Regions from separate parts of the Microbacterium sp. PRC9 genome, predicted to be linked through region 3. Evidence: predicted binding sites of a transcription regulator. Region 3 holds the regulator's gene; each other region holds the start of a gene.

Region 1 (6,198 bases), on a different contig from region 3:
CGCAGCGGCCGGGCGCCGTACTCGGGCTCGTACCCGTTGTCGGCGAGCCAGGCCACCGCGGAGTCCGTCACGACCAGCGACACCTCGCGCTTCGCGAGGCGCGCATCGGATGCCCCGAGCAGCAGTCGCACGATGCGCTGCAGCTGCGGCTTCTCGAGCTTGCGGAACAGCACGATCTCGTCGATGCGGTTGAGGAACTCGGGGCGCATCGCCTCGCGCAGCTTGCCGAAGACGCGGTCGCGCAGATCCTTCTCGGAACCGAAGCCGGTCGTCCCTCCCCCGTCGGCGAGGAAGCCGATTGCACCGCCGCGCGACGCGAGGAACTCCGAACCGAGGTTCGAGGTCATGACGACCACCGTGTTGCGGAAGTCGATGGTGCGTCCCTGGCCGTCGGTGAGGCGCCCGTCGTCGAGCACCTGGAGCAGCAGGTTGAACACATCGGGGTGCGCCTTCTCGATCTCGTCGAACAGCACGATCGAGTACGGGTTGCGCCGCACGCGCTCGGTGAGCTGCCCGGCCTCGTCGTAGCCGACGTATCCGGGAGGGGCGCCGACGAGGCGCGACACGGTGTGCCGCTCGCCGAACTCGCTCATGTCGAAGCGGATCACCGCGCCCTCGTCGTCGAACAACGACGCGGCGAGTGCCTTGGCGAGCTCGGTCTTGCCGACGCCCGTCGGGCCGAGGAAGAGGAACGAGCCCACCGGGCGACGGGCGTCGCCCATGCCGGTGCGGTTGCGGCGGACCGCCTTGGCGACCGCGGTCACCGCGTCGTCCTGGCCGATCACGCGGTCGTGCAGCTCGTCCTCGAGGGACGCCAGGCGCTCGCGCTCGGTCTCGGTCAGGCGGTTCACCGGGATGCCGGTGGCACGGCTGATCACCGCGGCGATCTCGGGCTCGTCGACGATCGCGTCGGTCCGCACGGCAGCACCCGCGGCGGTGGCGCGCTCGAGGCGCCCCTGCACCTCGGCGATCTGGTCGCGGATCTGCGACGCCTCCTCGTAGTGCTCTGCCGACACCGCGGCGTTCTTGTCTGCCTCGAGAGTCGCCAGACGCTCGATGAGACCCGACACGTCGACCTTCGAGCCCAGCCGCAGGCGCAGTCGGGCGCCGGCCTGGTCGATGAGATCGATCGCCTTGTCGGGCAGCACGCGCTCAGTGAGGTACCGGTCGCTGAGCTCGACGGCCGCACGAAGCGCCTCGTCCGTGTAGACGATGCCGTGGTGCTCCTCGTAGGCCGGCTTGAGGCCGCGGAGGATGAGCACGGCGTCCTCGATCGAGGGCTCGCCGACGCGCACCGGCTGGAACCGGCGCTCGAGAGCGGGGTCCTTCTCGATGACGCGGTACTCCTTGAGCGTCGTCGCCCCCACGAGGTGCAGCTCGCCGCGCGCGAGGCGGGGCTTCAGGATGTTGCCCGCGTCCATGCCGCCGTCGCCGGCGCCACCGGCGCCGACCACCGTGTGCACCTCGTCGATGAAGACGATCAGCGCGCCCTTGTGCGCGGCGATCTCGTCCATCGTCTTGGTGAGGCGCTCCTCGAAGTCGCCGCGGTAGCGGGTGCCCGCGAGCATGGCCGGCAGATCGAGCGCGATCACGCGCTTGCCGAGCAGCTGTTCGGGCACGGAACCGTCGACGATCGCCTGGGCGAGTCCCTCGACGATCGCGGTCTTGCCGACGCCGGCCTCGCCGACCAGCACCGGGTTGTTCTTGGTGCGGCGGCTGAGGATCTCGATCGTCTGCTCGAGCTCGTCGGCGCGCCCGATCACCGGGTCGAGTTCGCCCGCGACGGCGCGCGCCGTCAGGTCGGTGCCGTACGCGTCGAGCATGGGGGTGTCGGATGCTGCGCCCTCGGGCCGCGCCTCCGCCTGCGCGCTCTCGCCCGGCGTCACGGTCTCGCGCGCACCCTGCATGAGTGCCTCGGCCGTCACGCCGGCACGGGCCAGCACCTGGCCGGCGGGCGTGTCCTGCGCGAGCACGAGGGCGAAGAACAGGTGCTCGGGGTCGACGTAGGTCGATCCCGACGAGCGGGCGACCTGGAACGCGTGGAACAGCGCCCGCTGCACGGACGAGGTCACGACGGCCCCGTCGACGTCGGCCGCCGCGGTCGCGGCGGGAAGGCGCTCCTCGGTGGCGCGCGCGATCGCGTCGGCGTCGGCGCCGATGCGCTGCACGGCGTCACGCGCCGGAGCCTCGGCCACGAGGATGCGCAGGACGTGCAGCGCGTCGAGTTCCTGCTGGCCGCGCTCGAGCGCGTACTTGCCGGCGCGCTGGAGCAGCTCCTGGGTACCGGCGCCGAGGTAGCGGCTCAGGTCGATCGAGCGCTCGGCACGGGCGCGCTCGCCCGCGAGGTAGCGCGCCAGGAACTCGTCGAACGAGCTCGCGTCGTCGCCGGCCTGGGGGGTGAAGTCTTCTGGCATTCCATCTCTCCTGAAACTTGAGTGGAGGAGTATCAAGTTTTGAACTTGACACAGGCATTGTCAAGTTCAACCGCACTCATCCGCAGGTATTCCCCAGCGGCGGATGTCGGACCCCGGGCGTAACGTCTCCTCCACGGGGGACCTGCTTCAGAGACGAGAGGGAACACGATGGACTGGAAGATCGAGCTCATCTTCGTATCGGTGACGGACGTCGACCGCGCGAAGGAGTTCTACGAGAGGATCGGCTGGAACATCGACCACGATCAGACGCCCGTCGAAGGCCTCCGCTTCGTGCAGGCGACCCCGCCCGGCTCCGCCTGCTCGATCGCCTTCGGCACAGGTCTCGGCAACACCCTCGAGCCCGGCCAGCAGAACACGGTTCAGATCGTCGTGCCGGATGCCGACGAAGCGCTCGCCCACCTGCGGGCGAACGGCGTCGAGGGGCGCGGCGTCGACGAGCAGGACTGGGGCCGGTTCGTCCAGTTCGACGACCCCGACGGCAACACCTGGACGCTGCAGCAGTTGCCCGCCTGGCGCTGAGCCGCGGCATCCGTTACCGATCCACGACGCGATACGGCCGCCCCGCTCCCGAGGGAGTGAGGCGGCCGGGGTCGGGTGTCGTCAGTCGCGACCTCCGGGCGGGCCCAGGATGAGGAGCACGACGAACAGCAGCACGACCGCGAGAGCGATCAGGGCGCCGAGCACCCAGGGGCGCCGAAGGAACCACCGCATGAGCCGGTCGTACCAGGTGGCGTCGCGCGGGTCGTCCGTGGCCTCGAGACGCCACGCGCCCGCAAGACGACCACTGCGCTGGAGCCACAGCTCCGCCGGGATCGTGGCGTAGGGGATGACGGCGCTCACAAGCGCGAGCACCGTGGGCCCGACGCGCCACCGGTTGTTGAGCGCGACGAGGATGACGGTCGCGCCGTACGACAGGAAGATGAAGCCGTGGATGCCGCCGCCGATCGTGACGCCCAGCGCCCAGTCGGTGGTGGCGCGGATGACGAGGCCGGCGATGAGGAGCGTCCACGAGATCGCCTCGAGAATCGCGAGCGCACGGAACAGGGTGTGGGGGTTGCGGAACACACCTTCAGCCTAACTGAAAGCGCTTCAGGCTTTCTGAAGGTTGGCCGAGGGCGGCGTGATCTACTCGGGGGCGAGCCCGAACGGCTGCTCATGCAGCCCCTCGAGCGCCGTGGCGAGCGCCGGAGCCCCCGCGGCGAGTCCGGCGTCGAGAGCCGCCAGACGCTGTTCGGCGGCTTGCAGCACCTCGCTGCCCCGGTCGGTCACGCGCAGATCGGATGCCGCGCCCGCGTGCTTCGTCGCATCCGCGACGAGCCCGTCGGCGACAAGGGTCTGCACGGCGGTGTGCGCCGACTGCACGGTGATCTGCGAGCGCCGCGCGAGCTCACTGAACGAGATGCCCGGCGTCGCCTCGATGTGGGCGAGCAGTCCGTACTTCCGCGTGGTGAGCCCGAGATCGCGCAGCTGCGCGCCGAGGTGCGCGTCCCACACGGCGGCCACGGTCAGCAGCGAGATGACGGGACTGAACGCACGGTCTGGCACCGTTGAATGCTAGTCCCGCTCCCGCGGGACGGCACGCATCTCCCGCAGTTCCCCGAACCGGGTGCCGCCCGTCCGGCTACCGTGGGACGGTGACATTCTCGCTCGACGACCTGCGCCGGTGGCCCGACGTCGAGGCTCCCGACCTCGTGGCGGCGGATGCGGCGGACCGGCTGCTCCTCGACGAGTCCGCCCCCGCCCGGACCGACGCCGGCGACGGCGAGCTCGTGGTGATCGGCGACGGCTACGGCGCGCTCACGCTCGGCGCAGCCTCGGACGGCGGTCGCGGCATCCGTGTCCATCAGGACCCGCTCACGGGCGAGCGCGCGCTCGCGGCCAACGCCGAGCGCTTCGGGCTCGGAGACGCGTTCGCGTCGCTGCCCCTCTCGCCGGGACTCGTGCGCGACGCGCGCGTCGTGCTGCTGCGGCTGCCGCGCTCACTCGACGCGCTCCGCGACATCGCTGGGCTGATCGCCGCGCACGCGGCACCCGACGTCGTCGTCTTCGCCGGGGGCCGTGTGAAGCACATGACGCTCGCCATGAACGACGTGCTGCGCGAGAGCTTCACCGGGCTCGACGTCACGCATGCCCGCCAGAAGTCGCGCGTGCTCGTCTCCCGCGGACCTCACGGCGGCCGCGACCCGGTGCCGCTCTGCGCGAGGCACGACGGGATCATCGTGTGCGCTTTCGGAGGCGCCTTCGCAGGCGCGTCGATCGACATCGGCACGAGGTTCCTGCTGCAGCACCTGCCCCCGCTCCCCGACGGGGCGGCCATCGACCTCGCCTGCGGAACGGGCGTGGTGGCGACGGCGCTCGCGCTGCGGCATCCATCCCTCCACGTGCTCGCCTGCGACCAATCGGCGGCGGCGGTCACCTCCGCCCGGGCGACCGCGGACGCGAACGGCGTCGCCGACCGCGTCGAGGTCGTCCGCGACGACATGCTGGGGGCCCAGCCGGACGCGAGTGCGAGCTTCATCGCGCTGAACCCGCCGTTCCACTCGGGTTCGGCGGTGCACGAAGGGATCGCGCCGCGGATGTTCGCCGAGGCCGCCCGCGTGCTGCGGCCGGGCGGTGAGCTCTGGGCGGTGTGGAACTCGGGCCTGCGCTACCGCCCGGCGCTGGAGCGAGCGGTCGGCCCGACGCGGCAGGTCGCGCGGAACACCAAGTTCACCGTGACAGCGTCCACCCGGCGCTGAGGGCTACTCACCGGCATCCGGCGACGGCTCGGGCCCGGTCGTCGGTCCGAACAGCACCCAGGCACCGTCGCTGCACTCGTAGAACTCGACCGCGGCGGTGTCGATGAACACGTCGCCGTCGGCGGTGCAGGTGTCGTCCTCGGGCGCCGCCGTGCCGAGTATCACCTGCGTTCCCGGTGCCCCAGGGGCGCCGGTCGGTCCCTGCGCACCCTGCGCCCCCTGCTCCCCCTGCGCGCCCTGCTCGCCTTGCGCGCCGGCCGGGCCCTGCTCGCCCGTGAGGCCTTCGGCGGCCGCCTCGCGGAGATTGCCCACGAGCGTCCACGCGTCGTCCTTGAAGAGGTACACGTCGGCGTTGAGGATGTCGATGTAGACGTCGCCCTCGTAGCCCTTGCCCTCCTCCGGTGCGCCGGAGCCGGCGCGGACCGCTGATCCGGCCGGGAGGATCTCGGCTAGCACGTCCTCGTACTCCGGCGACGCCGTGGCCGAAGCCGACGGCTCGGGCGCCGGCGCGGGCGTGGCCGTGTCGACCGAGCGCGCGAGCCAGGATCCGAGGAAGGCGGCGAAGAACGACAGGAGCACGAAGCCGAGCCCGAACCAGATGAGTGTGCCGCGGGTCACCGGAGGTGCGACGTGTGCGGCGGCGGCCGCAGGCGCAGGGTCCTCGGTCGATTGCGCGTCCTGGACCACGGCACCTCACCTTCCACCGCGTCTTCGACGCCGGACTCCCACAGCCTCGGCGTCGTGACTCAACTGTAGGAACGCGGATGCCCCGTGTCACCTGTTCGCCGGGAATTCGTCCCTGCACGCCGGGCTCTTGACAGCCCTCACCGCGAGGGATTGACTCTCGAATCGAGGTCCTTGCATTTCGCACCGTGGCCGTCGAGGCCACGCCGACGACGCCACGTGGTGGGGTCGCCACCCTCCCGTCGGCTTCGGGTACCGCCGGCGGGGCCCCAAGATCGATGCATCCTCTCTGGAGACAGCCATGCCGTCCCAACTGACCTATCCCGGCGTGTACATCGAGG
Region 2 (6,198 bases), on a different contig from region 3:
CCCGGGCCTCGGCAAGGTGCGCCTCGATCGCTGGGATCTGTCGGGTCCCCACATCGCCGAGCGGACCGCGCTCTTCGTCCTGATCGCCCTCGGCGAGGGCATGCTCGTCACCGGCCTCGTCTTCGCCGAGACCGAGTCGTCCCCGGCATCGGTCGCCGCGCTCGTCGCCGCGTTCGCGACCGCTGCCGCAGCGTGGTGGATCTACTTCGACCACGGCGAGCGGGTCGGCGCCGAGACCATCGAGGCGTCGGACACACCGGGTCGCCTGGCACGCACCGCCTACACGTGGATGCACCTCCCGATCGTGGCCGGGATCGTCGTGATCAGCGTGGGCGACAAGGACGCCCTCTCGCACCCGCACGACCACGACGTCGCCGCGACGATCGCGGTCATCGGGGGGCCGATGCTGTTCCTCGCGGGCACGGTGCTGTTCCGCCACCTGCTGGAGCGGCGCTGGGCGCGCGCACAGCTCGCGGGGATGCTCGCGCTCGCGCTCCTCGCGGCCGCCGCGAGCGTGCTCGACACGCTCACCCTCTCGGTCGCCGCGGGCCTCGTGCTCACCGGCGTCGCCGTCGGGGAAACGGTCGGGCGTGTGCGGCGAGGACGCCGCGCGGGGGGCTGATCCGCCGTCCTCGCTCCCGGGTGCCCCCCGGCCACCGTCGTTCGCGCGTCGTCTCGTGCGCCTCGCGCAGAACCGGACATAGGGTGGCGGCATGCGTGCAACCAGGCAGTCCCGGCTACAGGTGGTGTGCGGCCCGATGTTCGCCGGAAAGTCGGAGGAGCTGCTGCGCCGCGTCCGCCGCGCGCGCATCGCGGGGCTCGAGGTCGAGGTGGTGAGCCACGCGCTGGACGATCGGCGGGGCGAGGGACTGGTGAGCTCGCACTCCGGGCTGAGCGTGCCCTCGCGCTCGGTGCCCGACGTGGCGACGCTCGTCGCGGGCGTCAAGGGCCGCGGGCTCGACCTCGTCGCCATCGACGAGGCGCAGTTCTTCGGCACCGACCTCGTCCCCGCCGTCGACGGGCTGGTCGCCGACGGCGTGACCGTGGTGGTGTCAGGGCTGTGCGTCATGTTCGACGGCCGGCCGTTCGAGCCGCTGCCGGCGCTGATGGCGATCGCCGAGGACGTCGTCAAGCTCACCGCTGTGTGCGCGGTCTGTGGCGAGGATGCCGCGTTCCACCAGCGCATCGCCGAGGCTCCCACCGGCGATGCCGGTGTGCCGGCGCCTGCGCACGTCGGAGGGATCGAGTCCTACCAGGCCCGGTGCCGCAGGCACTTCACCGGAACCGCACGAGCGTAGACGACAGAACGGATGCCTCGCCGCCGCGTCGGCGAGGCATCCGTTCTGGAATGGTCCTACTGCTCGATCGGCTGGGGCGCGTCGGACTCGTGCGCCGTGATCGTCGGCGCGCCGCCCTCGGACATCACCTCGATCTTGCGCGGCTTCGCCTTCTCGCTGACCGGGATCGTCACGCTCAGCACGCCGTTGTTGTAGCTCGCGGAGATGCGCTCGGTGTCGATGCCCTGGCCCAGATTGAGCTGGCGCAGGAAGCTCGCCGCCTCTCGTTCGCGCGTGATCCACTTGACGTCGTCGCCGCTCGTCAGCGTGCGCTCCGCGCGGATGGTCAGCAGCTGTCCGTCGACGTCGATGTCGACCGAACCCGGGTCGATGCCCGGAAGGTCGGCCGTCAGGATGTAATGGTCGCCGTCGCGGTACAGGTCCATCGGCATGCGGCGGGGGCCGCGGCGCGTGTCGAAGAGACCGGCAGCAAGGCGGTCGAGGTCCCGGAACGGGTCGTTGGTGGCCATGATTATCTCCTCTCGTCGAAAGTTGAGCCTCACCGGCTCAACTGTCACCAGATTAGCACTCTCGATATGCGAGTGCTAAGCCGCCGAGCGTTCGCCGTGAACGAACGAGACCGCCACCGGGCTCCGGAGGTCAGCACTCGGCTTCAGCACTCGATGACGTTGACCGCGAGACCGCCTTCGCTCGTCTCCTTGTACTTGTGCGACATGTCGATGCCGGTCTGGCGCATGGTCTCGACGACCGCGTCGAGCGAGACGTAGTGCGAACCGTCGCCACGCAGCGCGAGCCGCGCGGCCGTCACCGCCGTGGACGCGGCGATCGCGTTGCGCTCGATGCACGGGATCTGCACGAGTCCGCCGACCGGGTCGCAGGTGAGGCCGAGGTGGTGCTCCATCGCGATCTCGGCGGCGTTCTCGATCTGCCGGTTCGTGCCGCCCATCACGGCGGTGAGGCCGCCCGCGGCCATCGCGCACGCCGATCCCACCTCGGCCTGGCAGCCGCCCTCTGCGCCCGAGATCGACGCGTTGGCCTTGAACAGCGAGCCCAGCGCGGTCGCTGTGAGGAGGAATCGACGGATGCCTCGGCGACGGTTCGCCTCCGCCACCTGTTCGTCGTCCCAGCCTGCAGCCTCTTCGGTGGTCGCCGCGTGACCGTGATAGCCGAGCAGTGCGCTGCCGACCAGCTCGCCGTAGGGCGTCACCGCGTTGCCGGCGCCGAGGCCGGAATCGGCGAGGAAGCGCCACCAGTACATCGCGACGGCGGGCAGGATCCCGGCAGCACCGTTCGTCGGAGCGGTCACGACCCGCCCGCCTGCGGCGTTCTCCTCGTTGACCGCGAGCGCGAAGGCGCCCAGCCACTCCCCCGGCAGCTCGCGACGGCCGTCGGCCTCGGCGGCCTCGAGCTGCTCGCGGATGGATGCTGCGCGGCGCTTGACCCCCAGCATCCCGGGGAGAACGCCCCCCGCCTGCAGGCCGGCCTCGACGCACGCGGCCATCGCGTCCCAGATCGCATCCAGCCCCTCGGCGATGTCCTCGTCGGGGCGCAGCGACTCCTCGTTGATGCGCGCGGCCTCGGCGATCGTGATGCCCCGCTCGTCGCACACGGCGAGCAGCTCCTCGGCGCTGGAGAAGTCCAGGGGGAACGCGCGCGGGGGCTCCCCTGCGGCCGCTGAGCCGGGCGCAGACTCACCTTCGCGGCGGATGAAACCGCCGCCGACGGAGTAGTAGGTCTCGCGGACGAGGAGTCCGGCATCCGTCGCCGCCACAGGTTCGAGAGCCGCAGGCGAGCCCGTCTCGCGCACTCCGGGCGCGGAGAGCGCACGCGCAGGTCCGTCGTCGGGCGAGGTCCACGCTTCGAGGGTCATGGCGTTGGGGTGGCCAGGCAGCCTGGTGCGCGGCGCGAACACGACGTCGCCGCGCCGGAACGGGACCGCGTGCCTCCCGGCGAGCTCGAGCGCGCGATCGTCGGGCCAGGCGCTCCAGGCGGAGCGCACAGCATCCGGATCCACCGTCTCGGGTTCGAGGCCCTGCAGCCCCGCGACGACGGCGTCGGGTGTGCCGTGGCCGATGCCCGTGGCGCCGAGCGAGCCGTACAGCGTGCAGGTGACGCGGCCGACCTGCGGCAGAACCCCGCTTTCGCGCAGGCGGACGACGAAATCGTGGGCGGCCCGCATGGGACCGACCGTGTGGGAGCTCGAGGGTCCTACGCCGATGGAGAACAGCTCGAACGCCGAGACGTAGGCGCTCATCGCGACCAGGCTAACCCGACAGGAGCGTGCACTCTGACTCCCGTTACCGACTCGATACGAGCAGGATGCCTCATCACGCGGGCATCCATCGTGCAGCCTGGCGGTCTCAGGAAGCGACGGGCCGGAACGAGACGAGGCCGACGGTGTTGCCCTCGGAGTCCTCGACGAAGGCCTGCCACTCGTCGTGCCCTGCCGGCCCGAGAGTGTCGTCCTCGTGGGTGAAGATCACGTGCGGCGGTGAGACGACCTCGGCCCGATCGCCGATCCGCTCGAGGGCCGCCGTGACGTCGTCGACATGCAGGTACAGCAGCGCGGTCGGGGCGTTGCGGTCCAGCAGCAGCCGCACGCCGTCGAGGTCGAAGAACAGCAGGCCCGGCGGATCGAACACCGCCGTCGCGTCGCTGCCGAGGAGGGAGGTGTAGAAGCCTGCGGCGCGCTCGAGGTCGTCGGCGTGCTGAGCAACCTGCACGAGTCTCATGGCGCCATTCTCGCGCCCGCCCGAGACCGATGCCAGGGACACGGCCCTTCCCGCGGCGGGCCGGTGAGGAGTATCAATGAGGGAGGCGATCCTGGAGGTTGGCGATGCTGCTTTTCGTGCTCTATCTGATCCTGATGGTCGGCGGAATGGTGATCCTGGGGCTGTCGTTCGCGTCACCGGTCCTGCCTGCGCTGGTGTTCGTCGTGGGCCTGCTCTGCATCGTGGCGGCCGTCGCGATTCCGGTCACCGCGGGAGCCTTCGAACAACGCCGGTAGCGAGCGCCCGAGCAGCCGGCGCCTGCTCGCGGTGCACCCCTCGTACGCCGCGCCGAGCGGTGCGACGATCGGGAGCAGTGGCGGACGCGGTCCCCCACCTGTGAACTTCGCGCTGGCGCCGGCGCGGCGGGCGGCCCTAAGGTGTCGGTCAGCGCGTCCAGGACAGCACACGACGCGACTTTGATCATCCGCAGCCGCCTGGGGGCGGCGCAACAGATGGGAAGTCGAATGTCAGAGAGCAAGCCGACCATCGTCCTCGTGCACGGCGCGTGGGCTGACGCCTCGAGCTGGAACGCCGTCAGCGTTCCACTTCAGGCCGAGGGATTCACCGTCCTGGCACCGCCGAACGAGCTGCGCGGGCTGACGTCCGACGCCGCCTACATCGCGTCGTTCCTCGCGCAGCGGACGAGCGGGCCCGTCGTGCTCGTCGGCCACTCGTACGGCGGCGCGGTCATCACGAACGCCGGCGCCCACGGCGGCGACGTGAAGGCGCTGGTGTACGTCGACGCGTTCATCCCCGACGAGGGCGAGACCGTCGTCGGCATCCTCGAGGGATCGGGTTCCGCCTTGGCGGTCGCGGATCCGACCACGGTCCTCGACGTCGCGGGCTACCCAGGAGCTCCGGAGGGCGCGGCCGAGGCATTCCTCAAGCCGCAGACCGTGCATGACGCGTTCGCACAGGACCTCCCCGAGGCCGACCGATGGACCATCGTCGCGACGCAGCGTCCGGCGTCGTTCGTCGCGAACGTGACGCCGTCGGCGGCGCCGGCGTGGAAGACGATCCCGAGCTGGGCCGTCCTCGGCACCGACGACCGCGTCATCCCGATCGACACGCAGCGTCGTATGGCAGAGCGTGCCGGTGCCACGATCACCGAGGTGGATGCATCCCACGTCTCGATGGTGTCGCAGCCGCAGGCGACACTGGACGCGATCCGCGCGGCGGCGGCCTCGATCAGCTGATCACGCGGAGGGCCCAGCTCACCAGGCATCGAGACTGCCCGTCCCCTATACTCCACTGAAGTATCCCCCCAAATACGACGCCGTATTCCTCAGATACGTCGACGTATCCCCGAAGCGGGCCCCACCCGCCGTCCATCGGAGTGCATGTGGTTCGAGTGCAGCCGAACACGCCCATCAACAGCGACGCCCCCACGCGGGCGGCCGTCCGCGCCGCACAGAGGCGGCGGCGCTCCCTGCTGCTGCTCGGAGTGATCCTCGTCCTCGTCGTGGCGATCGCGGTCGTCCTCGGCATCTTCCTCACGCGCGGGACCGGCACCGAGCCCGACGACCAACCTGCGTCGACGGGCGGGTGCGTGCCTTCGAGCTTGCGCGTCACCGCGGACCCAGCGCTCGCGGCAGCGCTCGAGGCGATCGTCGCCGATCTGCCCGACACCCGCGCCGACTGCCCCGATGTGACGATCGTCGCCGAAGACAGCTCCGTCACCGCGGCGGCGCTGGCTGCCGGGTCATCGCCGGACTTCGACGTCTGGGTGCCAGACTCCGCGATGTGGCCCGAGCGAGCGACCCGCCAGGCGGAGCTCACCGGCGTCGACGCGGCGGAGCTGGTCGTCAGTGCCCCCGTGGCCAGCACCCCGGTCGTGTTCGCGGCGACGGAGCCCACGGCGGCTGCGCTCGAGTCCGCAGGCGCTGGGTTCTCGAGCCTCGCGGGGCGCGCGGTCGCCGCCGTGCTGCCGGATCCGGCGGCGGTCGCGGCGAGCTCCGCCGCGCTGCTCGCGCTGCAGACGGCGGTCGGCGGGGATGCGCGTGCATTCACGGCGCTCGTGCTCGGCCTCGACACCGGCGTCGTCCCGACCGCCGCCGATGCGCTCGCGGCAGTATCGGCGGCGGCGACGCCGACGATCGCCGTGACCACGGAGCAGGCGCTGCTGGAGT
Region 3 (6,198 bases):
TCGCGACGCTCGCCGTCATCGGCTGGTTCGCGGTGCGCCGCTCCGACCTCGCGTGGTGGAAGCAGGTGATCGCACTCGCCATCCTCGTCGCGCTCGGACTCCTGGTGGTGGGCCTCCAGACCCTTGCGCACTCGATCTGAAGGCAAGTTGAGCCGCTTCGTATCAACTTTGATTTGACGGATGCTGCACCCCAGGCGTATGGTTGAGCCATCGCGACTCAACCTCATGGTGAGCCGCGAGAAGACTTCCCTGTAACCCCGGGTGGCAGCATCCGTCTGCGCCCATATGAAGGAGAGATACACATGGCACGTGCTGTTGGAATCGACCTCGGTACGACCAACTCGGTCGTGAGCGTCCTCGAGGGCGGCGAGCCTAAGGTCATCGCGAACGCCGAAGGCTTCCGCACCACCCCGTCGGTCGTCGCGTACACCAAGGACGGCGAGGTGCTCGTCGGCGAGACCGCCAAGCGCCAGGCCGTCACCAACGTCGACCGCACCGTCTCGTCGGTCAAGCGCCACATGGGCACCGACTGGGGCTTCGACGTCGACGGCAAGCGCTGGACGCCGCAGGAGATCTCGGCGCGCATCCTCCAGAAGCTGAAGCGCGACGCCGAGCAGTACCTCGGTGACACCGTGACGGACGCCGTCATCACCGTTCCCGCGTACTTCAACGACGCCGAGCGCCAGGCCACGAAGGAGGCCGGCGAGATCTCGGGCCTCAACGTCCTGCGCATCATCAACGAGCCCACCGCGGCCGCCCTGGCCTACGGCCTCGACAAGGGCAAGGAGGACGAGCTCATCCTCGTCTTCGACCTCGGTGGCGGAACGTTCGACGTCTCCCTGCTCGAGGTGGGCAAGGACGACGACTTCTCGACGATCCAGGTGCGTGCGACCGCCGGTGACAACCGCCTCGGTGGCGACGACTGGGACCAGCGTCTCGTCGACTACCTGATCAAGCAGTTCAAGGACACCACCGGTGTCGACGTCTCGGGCGACAAGATCGCGCTGCAGCGCCTCAAGGAGGCCGCCGAGCAGGCGAAGAAGGAGCTCTCCTCGTCGACCAGCACCTCGGTCAACCTGCCGTACCTGTCGCTGACCGACTCGGGCCCCGTGTCGCTGTCGGAGACGATCACGCGCGCCAAGTTCGAGGATCTCACCAAGGACCTCCTCGACCGCACCAAGAAGCCTTTCGAGGACGTCATCCGCGAGGCCGGCATCAAGGTCGGCGACATCGACCACGTCGTGCTCGTCGGCGGCTCGACCCGCATGCCCGCCGTGTCCGAGCTCGTGATGAAGGAAGCCGGCAAGGAGCCCAACAAGGGCGTGAACCCGGACGAGGTCGTCGCCGTCGGCGCCGCCCTGCAGGCCGGTGTCCTCAAGGGCGAGCGCAAGGACGTCCTCCTCATCGACGTGACCCCCCTGAGCCTCGGCATCGAGACCAAGGGCGGCATCATGACGAAGCTCATCGAGCGCAACACCGCCATCCCGACGAAGCGCTCGGAGACCTTCACGACCGCCGACGACAACCAGCCGTCGGTCGCGATCCAGGTCTTCCAGGGCGAGCGAGAGTTCACCCGCGACAACAAGCCGCTGGGCACGTTCGAGCTGACCGGCATCGCTCCGGCTCCGCGCGGAATCCCGCAGATCGAGGTCACGTTCGACATCGACGCGAACGGCATCGTGCACGTGTCCGCCAAGGACAAGGGCACCGGCAAGGAGCAGTCGATGACGATCACCGGCGGCTCGTCGCTGCCGAAGGACGACATCGAGCGCATGGTGCGCGAGGCCGAGGAGCACGCCGCCGACGACAAGAAGCGTCGCGAGGCGGCCGAGGTGCGCAACCAGGCCGAGACCCTCTCGTACTCGATCGAGAAGCTCATCAAGGAGAACGAGGACAAGCTCCCCGCCGAGGTGAAGACCGAGGTGCAGGGCGACGTCGATGCTCTCAAGACCGCGCTCGCGGGCGAGGACGACGACGCCGTGAAGGCCGCGTTCGACAAGCTGAACCAGAGCCAGGGCAAGCTCGGCGAGGCCATCTACGCCTCGAGCCAGGCTTCGCAGTCCGCTCCGGATGCTGCGGCCGGCGACGCCGGTGACGGGCAGGCCCCGACCGACTCCGATGAGGACGTCGTCGACGCCGAGGTCGTGGACGAAGAGGACGAGAAGAAGTAACCATGGCGAACAAGGACCACAACCCGGAACCGGTCGAAGAACCGGGCGACGGCGACGAGGTCCGGCCTGAGGGTGTGGGGTCGGAGGCGAACGCCTCCGGCCCCGCGCCGCAGGACGGGCAGGACGACGAGCTCACTGTCGACGACATCCTCGGCGCTGCGCAGAACGCCGACGCCGCGGCCGAGGACGCCGTCCTCGCCGACCTCGAGTCGCAGCTGCTGAACGACCTCAAGCGCCTGCAGGCCGAGTACGCCAACTACCGCCGCCGCACCGAGGAGCAGCGCGAGGTCGAGATCGAGCGCGCCCAGGGCGCGGTCGCGAAGGGCATCCTCCCGGTGCTCGACGACCTCGACCGCGCCGAGAAGCACGGCGACCTGGAGCAGGGATCCGCCTTCGCGGCGATCGCCGAGAAGCTCCGCGGCGTCGCCGAGCGCATCGGGCTCACCACGTACGGTGCCCCCGGCGAGGTGTTCGATCCGCAGCACCACGAGGCGATCTTCCAGGTGCCGACGCCCGGCGCGACCGAGACCACGATCGTCGAGGTCGTCGAGATCGGCTACCGCCTCGGCTCGGTGGAACTGCGTCCGGCGAAGGTCGTCGTCGCGGTTCCCGCCGAGTAGCCCGAAGGAGGCTCCATGGCCAGTCAGGACTGGTTCGACAAGGACTTCTACTCGGTGCTCGGCGTCTCGAAGGACGTCAGCGAGGCGGACCTCAAGAAGACGTATCGCAAGCTCGCGCGGAAGTACCACCCCGACTCCAACCAGGGTGACGCGGCCGCCGAGGCGAAGTTCAAGGAGGTCAGCGAGGCGTACTCGGTGCTCTCCGACGCGGAGCAGCGCAAGGAGTACGACCAGATCCGCGCGATGGGCTCGGGTGCTCGATTCACGTCGGGCGGCCCGGGCGGCGCCGGCGGCTTCGAGGACGTCTTCTCGATGTTCAATCAGGGCCGCGGTGCCCGCTACCAGAGCGCCGAGGACTTCGACGACATCTTCGCGATGTTCAACCAGCAGCAGGGCGGCAGCGGCTTCGGCTCCGGGCGTTTCGGGCAGCCGCGCGGCGGTTACCGCGGCTTCGGCGGCCCGACGCGCGGCGCCGACGTCACGGCGCGCACGACGATCGACTTCGTCACGGCGACCAGGGGTGAGACCATCACGCTGGCAGGCGAGGACGGCAAGCCGTTCAAGGTGAAGATCCCCGCCGGCGTCTCGGACGGGCAGAAGATCCGGCTGCGCGGCCGCGGGCGTCACTCGCCCGACGGCGGCGAGAACGGCGACATCGTCGTGCAGGTCACCGTGCGTCCGCACCCGGTGTTCACGCGCGACGGGCTGAACCTGCGCGTCACCGTGCCCGTGACGTTCACCGAGGCTGCGCTCGGCGCCACCATCGAGGTGCCGACGCTCGGCGGCGATCCGGTGCGGCTGCGCGTCGCCCCGGGCACGCCGTCCGGCCGCGTGCTGCGCGTCAAGGGCCGCGGTGTCGAGACGGCCAAGGGCACGGGCGACCTCCTCGCCGAGGTGCAGGTGGCTGTGCCGTCCCACCTCGACGAGGCCGCGCGCGAAGCGCTCGAGCGCTTCCAGAGCCTCGAGTCGAAGGAGAACCCGCGCGCCGACCTCATGGCCAAGGCGCAGGGCTGACCGATGTACACGGTCGTTGAGCGAGCGAAGTGAGACGAGGAGGTGACGAGATGACCGAGCACGACATCGACGAGGATGCCCCGATCTTCGCGATCGCCGTCGCCGCCGAGCTGTCGGGCATGCACCCGCAGACGCTGCGTCAGTACGACCGGCTCGGATTGGTCGTCCCCGCGCGCACGCAGGGCGGATCGCGGCGCTACTCGCTGCGCCACGTGGAGCAGCTGCGCGAAGTCGCCCGCATGTCGTCGGACGGCATCGGCCTCCCGGCGATCGTGCGCATCCTCGAGCTCGAGAACCGCGTGCAGGAGCTCCACAGCCGCGTCCGCGACCTCGAGGACCGCATGCGCGCCGAACTCGAGAAGCGGCCAGGCGCCCGCGTCTTCGCGGCCGGATCGACCGGTGCGGTCGTGACGCTGCGCCACGGCACGCGCGTCCGCCGCGCGACCGAGGTCGTCGTATGGCGTCCGCGCGCGTCGCTCGCGCAGCAGAGCGAACCCGACGAGAGCCCGGCGGGCTGATTCAGCGAAGAGGGGGGGACGGATGCCGTCCCCTCCCTCTTCGCGTGCGTTCGCGGTCGCGCGTCAGACGCGTCGCGCGCGTCGGGCGGCGAGAAGCACGCCGAGGGCGATCAGGCCGACGGCTCCGAGCGGGACGAGGGGCGAGAGCCCTCCGCCACCCGTCGCCGGGAGCGGGCGAGTGGACGCCGTGTTCGTGAGCGTCAGTTCCGCCGTCTGGGGCGTCCGCACCTCTGACATCGGCAGCGTGACCTTCCCGTCCTCGTCGGGGACGAGGGCCTCGCCATCGACCGTCCACACCGGCGACCCCCAGTCGACCCCAGGGATCGATGGCAGGTCTGCTTCGCGCGCCTGGATGATCGTGCCGACGGGGAAGTACGGCGACGTGATCGTGACGTTCGGCTCGAGCTCGATGCGGGGCTGGGCGACGCCGTCGAGCCACCAGTCGGCAGGGAACGTGGTGCTCGCCGGGACCGACGACCCGCCATCGCCCGCAACGACCTTCGTGACGGCCCAGCGGGTCATCGCGACGACGGAGTTCGTGACCTCGAGCACGGGGGGCGTCTCGCCGGGCCCGATCTCGACGAAGCTCGCCGGGCTCCACGTCGTCTCGCCCCACTCGTAGCCCGGGGGCAGTGCGGACGCGTCGGGCTCCTCTTCGAGGAGATTGACGATCGTGCCGATCGGGAAGGAGATCGGGGCGCCTTGGCCGTCGACCGGACCCGCCGGCGTCCCGTCGGCAGGCAGCTCGAACCGGCCCACCAGCACGTCGCGACTCGGCAGGTGCGCCACGTAGTCGATCGTGAACGAGTCGACGAGGAGGTCGTCCGGATCGATGCCGTCCATGTTCTTCTGCACGAGGAACGTTCCCTCGATGAGCGACGCGTCGTTGGTGAGCGTCGCGTGCACCACGGCCTGGTCGTCGACGCCGATCGTGAGCTGTTCGAGGTCGAACGCGGCGCCGAGCCAGGAGAGGTGCCGGATGGTCGGCGTGACCTGCTCCTCATACGTCACGACGGTGCCGTAGGGGAACAGCAGCGGCTCGCCCGCGTCGTCGACGGGGCCGACCGGCGCGCCGTTGCCGGGGACCCGCAGCACGCCCTCCTGGATCACGTCCTCGGGCTCGGTCGTCGGGAAATACGCCGTCCAGGCGACGGTGAACTCGAGGCCCGGGGGCACCTGGTCGGGCGGGACGCCGTCGAACTCCTTCGAGATCGTGAAGGTGCCCTCCTTGAGCGCGTTCGTCACCTCGACCTCGATGTCGGCAGCCGAGTCGGGCGGAAGGGGGATGTCCACGACGTCCCCGAAGCCGTCCGGCTGGTATGGAGTCGTCACGCCGTCGACCGTGACGTTGAAGACGGGCGGCACCCAATCGTCGACGTTCGCCACGGTGTCACCCTCGAACGTCGGCGCAAGCTCGGCCAGCTCCAGCGTCTCGGCGCCCGTCTCGAGGTCCTCGATCAGCTGGGGCTCACCCACCGGCAGGGGAAGGGTCGCCCGCTCAGGGGCGGGGTTCGTGTTGTAGGTGACCTCGTAGCCGAACCGCGGGTCCGCGGCCGAGCCGGTCGCGGACTTGACGATCGTGATCGTGCGGCCATCGTCGGTCGGAGTGACGAGGTTCGTCAGCTCGACCTCCACCGTCGTGCCGGCCTCGGTGATCACGAACGAGCGCCCGGGGTTCCACCCGATGCCGCTCCAGTCGTACCCCGGCGGCGGATCGATGCCGTCGAGGTTCTCGGTGAGGATGATGCGGGTGCCCACCGGGAAGGCGATCGGGGCGCCGTTCCCGTCGACCGGGACGACGGGCGTGCCGGTGAAAGGCACGTTCATCGTGCCGGTGCCGATCTGCTCGCCGCCGTATCGGGCGATCCACGTCAC

Evidence for each region. Region 3 encodes HspR, which represses chaperone genes until heat shock. Its sites were predicted from a motif close to AAGTTGAGTCNNNNNGACTCAACTT; they were not measured.
Region 1: the regulator HspR is predicted to act here: its motif matches at 2,429-2,453, upstream of Q9R33_RS06130 (ATP-dependent Clp protease ATP-binding subunit).
Region 2: the regulator HspR is predicted to act here: its motif matches at 1,827-1,851, upstream of Q9R33_RS00800 (Hsp20/alpha crystallin family protein).

What each region holds. Positions count from the first base shown of each region.
Region 1 is NZ_JAUZUR010000002.1:539,025-545,222, reverse strand. It holds gene Q9R33_RS06130 (ATP-dependent Clp protease ATP-binding subunit) at 1-2,414, opposite strand, end outside; gene Q9R33_RS06125 (VOC family protein) at 2,583-2,954, shown strand; gene Q9R33_RS06120 (DUF3817 domain-containing protein) at 3,036-3,500, opposite strand; gene Q9R33_RS06115 (MarR family winged helix-turn-helix transcriptional regulator) at 3,561-3,980, opposite strand; gene Q9R33_RS06110 (methyltransferase) at 4,070-5,173, shown strand; gene Q9R33_RS06105 (hypothetical protein) at 5,177-5,860, opposite strand.
Region 2 is NZ_JAUZUR010000001.1:189,983-196,180, forward strand. It holds gene Q9R33_RS00790 (low temperature requirement protein A) at 1-622, shown strand, start outside; gene Q9R33_RS00795 (thymidine kinase) at 714-1,298, shown strand; gene Q9R33_RS00800 (Hsp20/alpha crystallin family protein) at 1,355-1,807, opposite strand; gene Q9R33_RS00805 (L-serine ammonia-lyase, iron-sulfur-dependent, subunit alpha) at 1,951-3,552, opposite strand; gene Q9R33_RS00810 (VOC family protein) at 3,659-4,030, opposite strand; gene Q9R33_RS00815 (hypothetical protein) at 4,135-4,305, shown strand; gene Q9R33_RS00820 (alpha/beta fold hydrolase) at 4,534-5,265, shown strand; gene Q9R33_RS00825 (VWA domain-containing protein) at 5,412-6,198, shown strand, end outside.
Region 3 is NZ_JAUZUR010000008.1:156,976-163,173, reverse strand. It holds gene Q9R33_RS18040 (hypothetical protein) at 1-140, shown strand, start outside; gene dnaK (molecular chaperone DnaK) at 303-2,171, shown strand; gene Q9R33_RS18030 (nucleotide exchange factor GrpE) at 2,174-2,791, shown strand; gene Q9R33_RS18025 (DnaJ C-terminal domain-containing protein) at 2,807-3,805, shown strand; gene Q9R33_RS18020 (heat shock protein transcriptional repressor HspR) at 3,856-4,323, shown strand; gene Q9R33_RS18015 (DUF5979 domain-containing protein) at 4,387-6,198, opposite strand, start outside.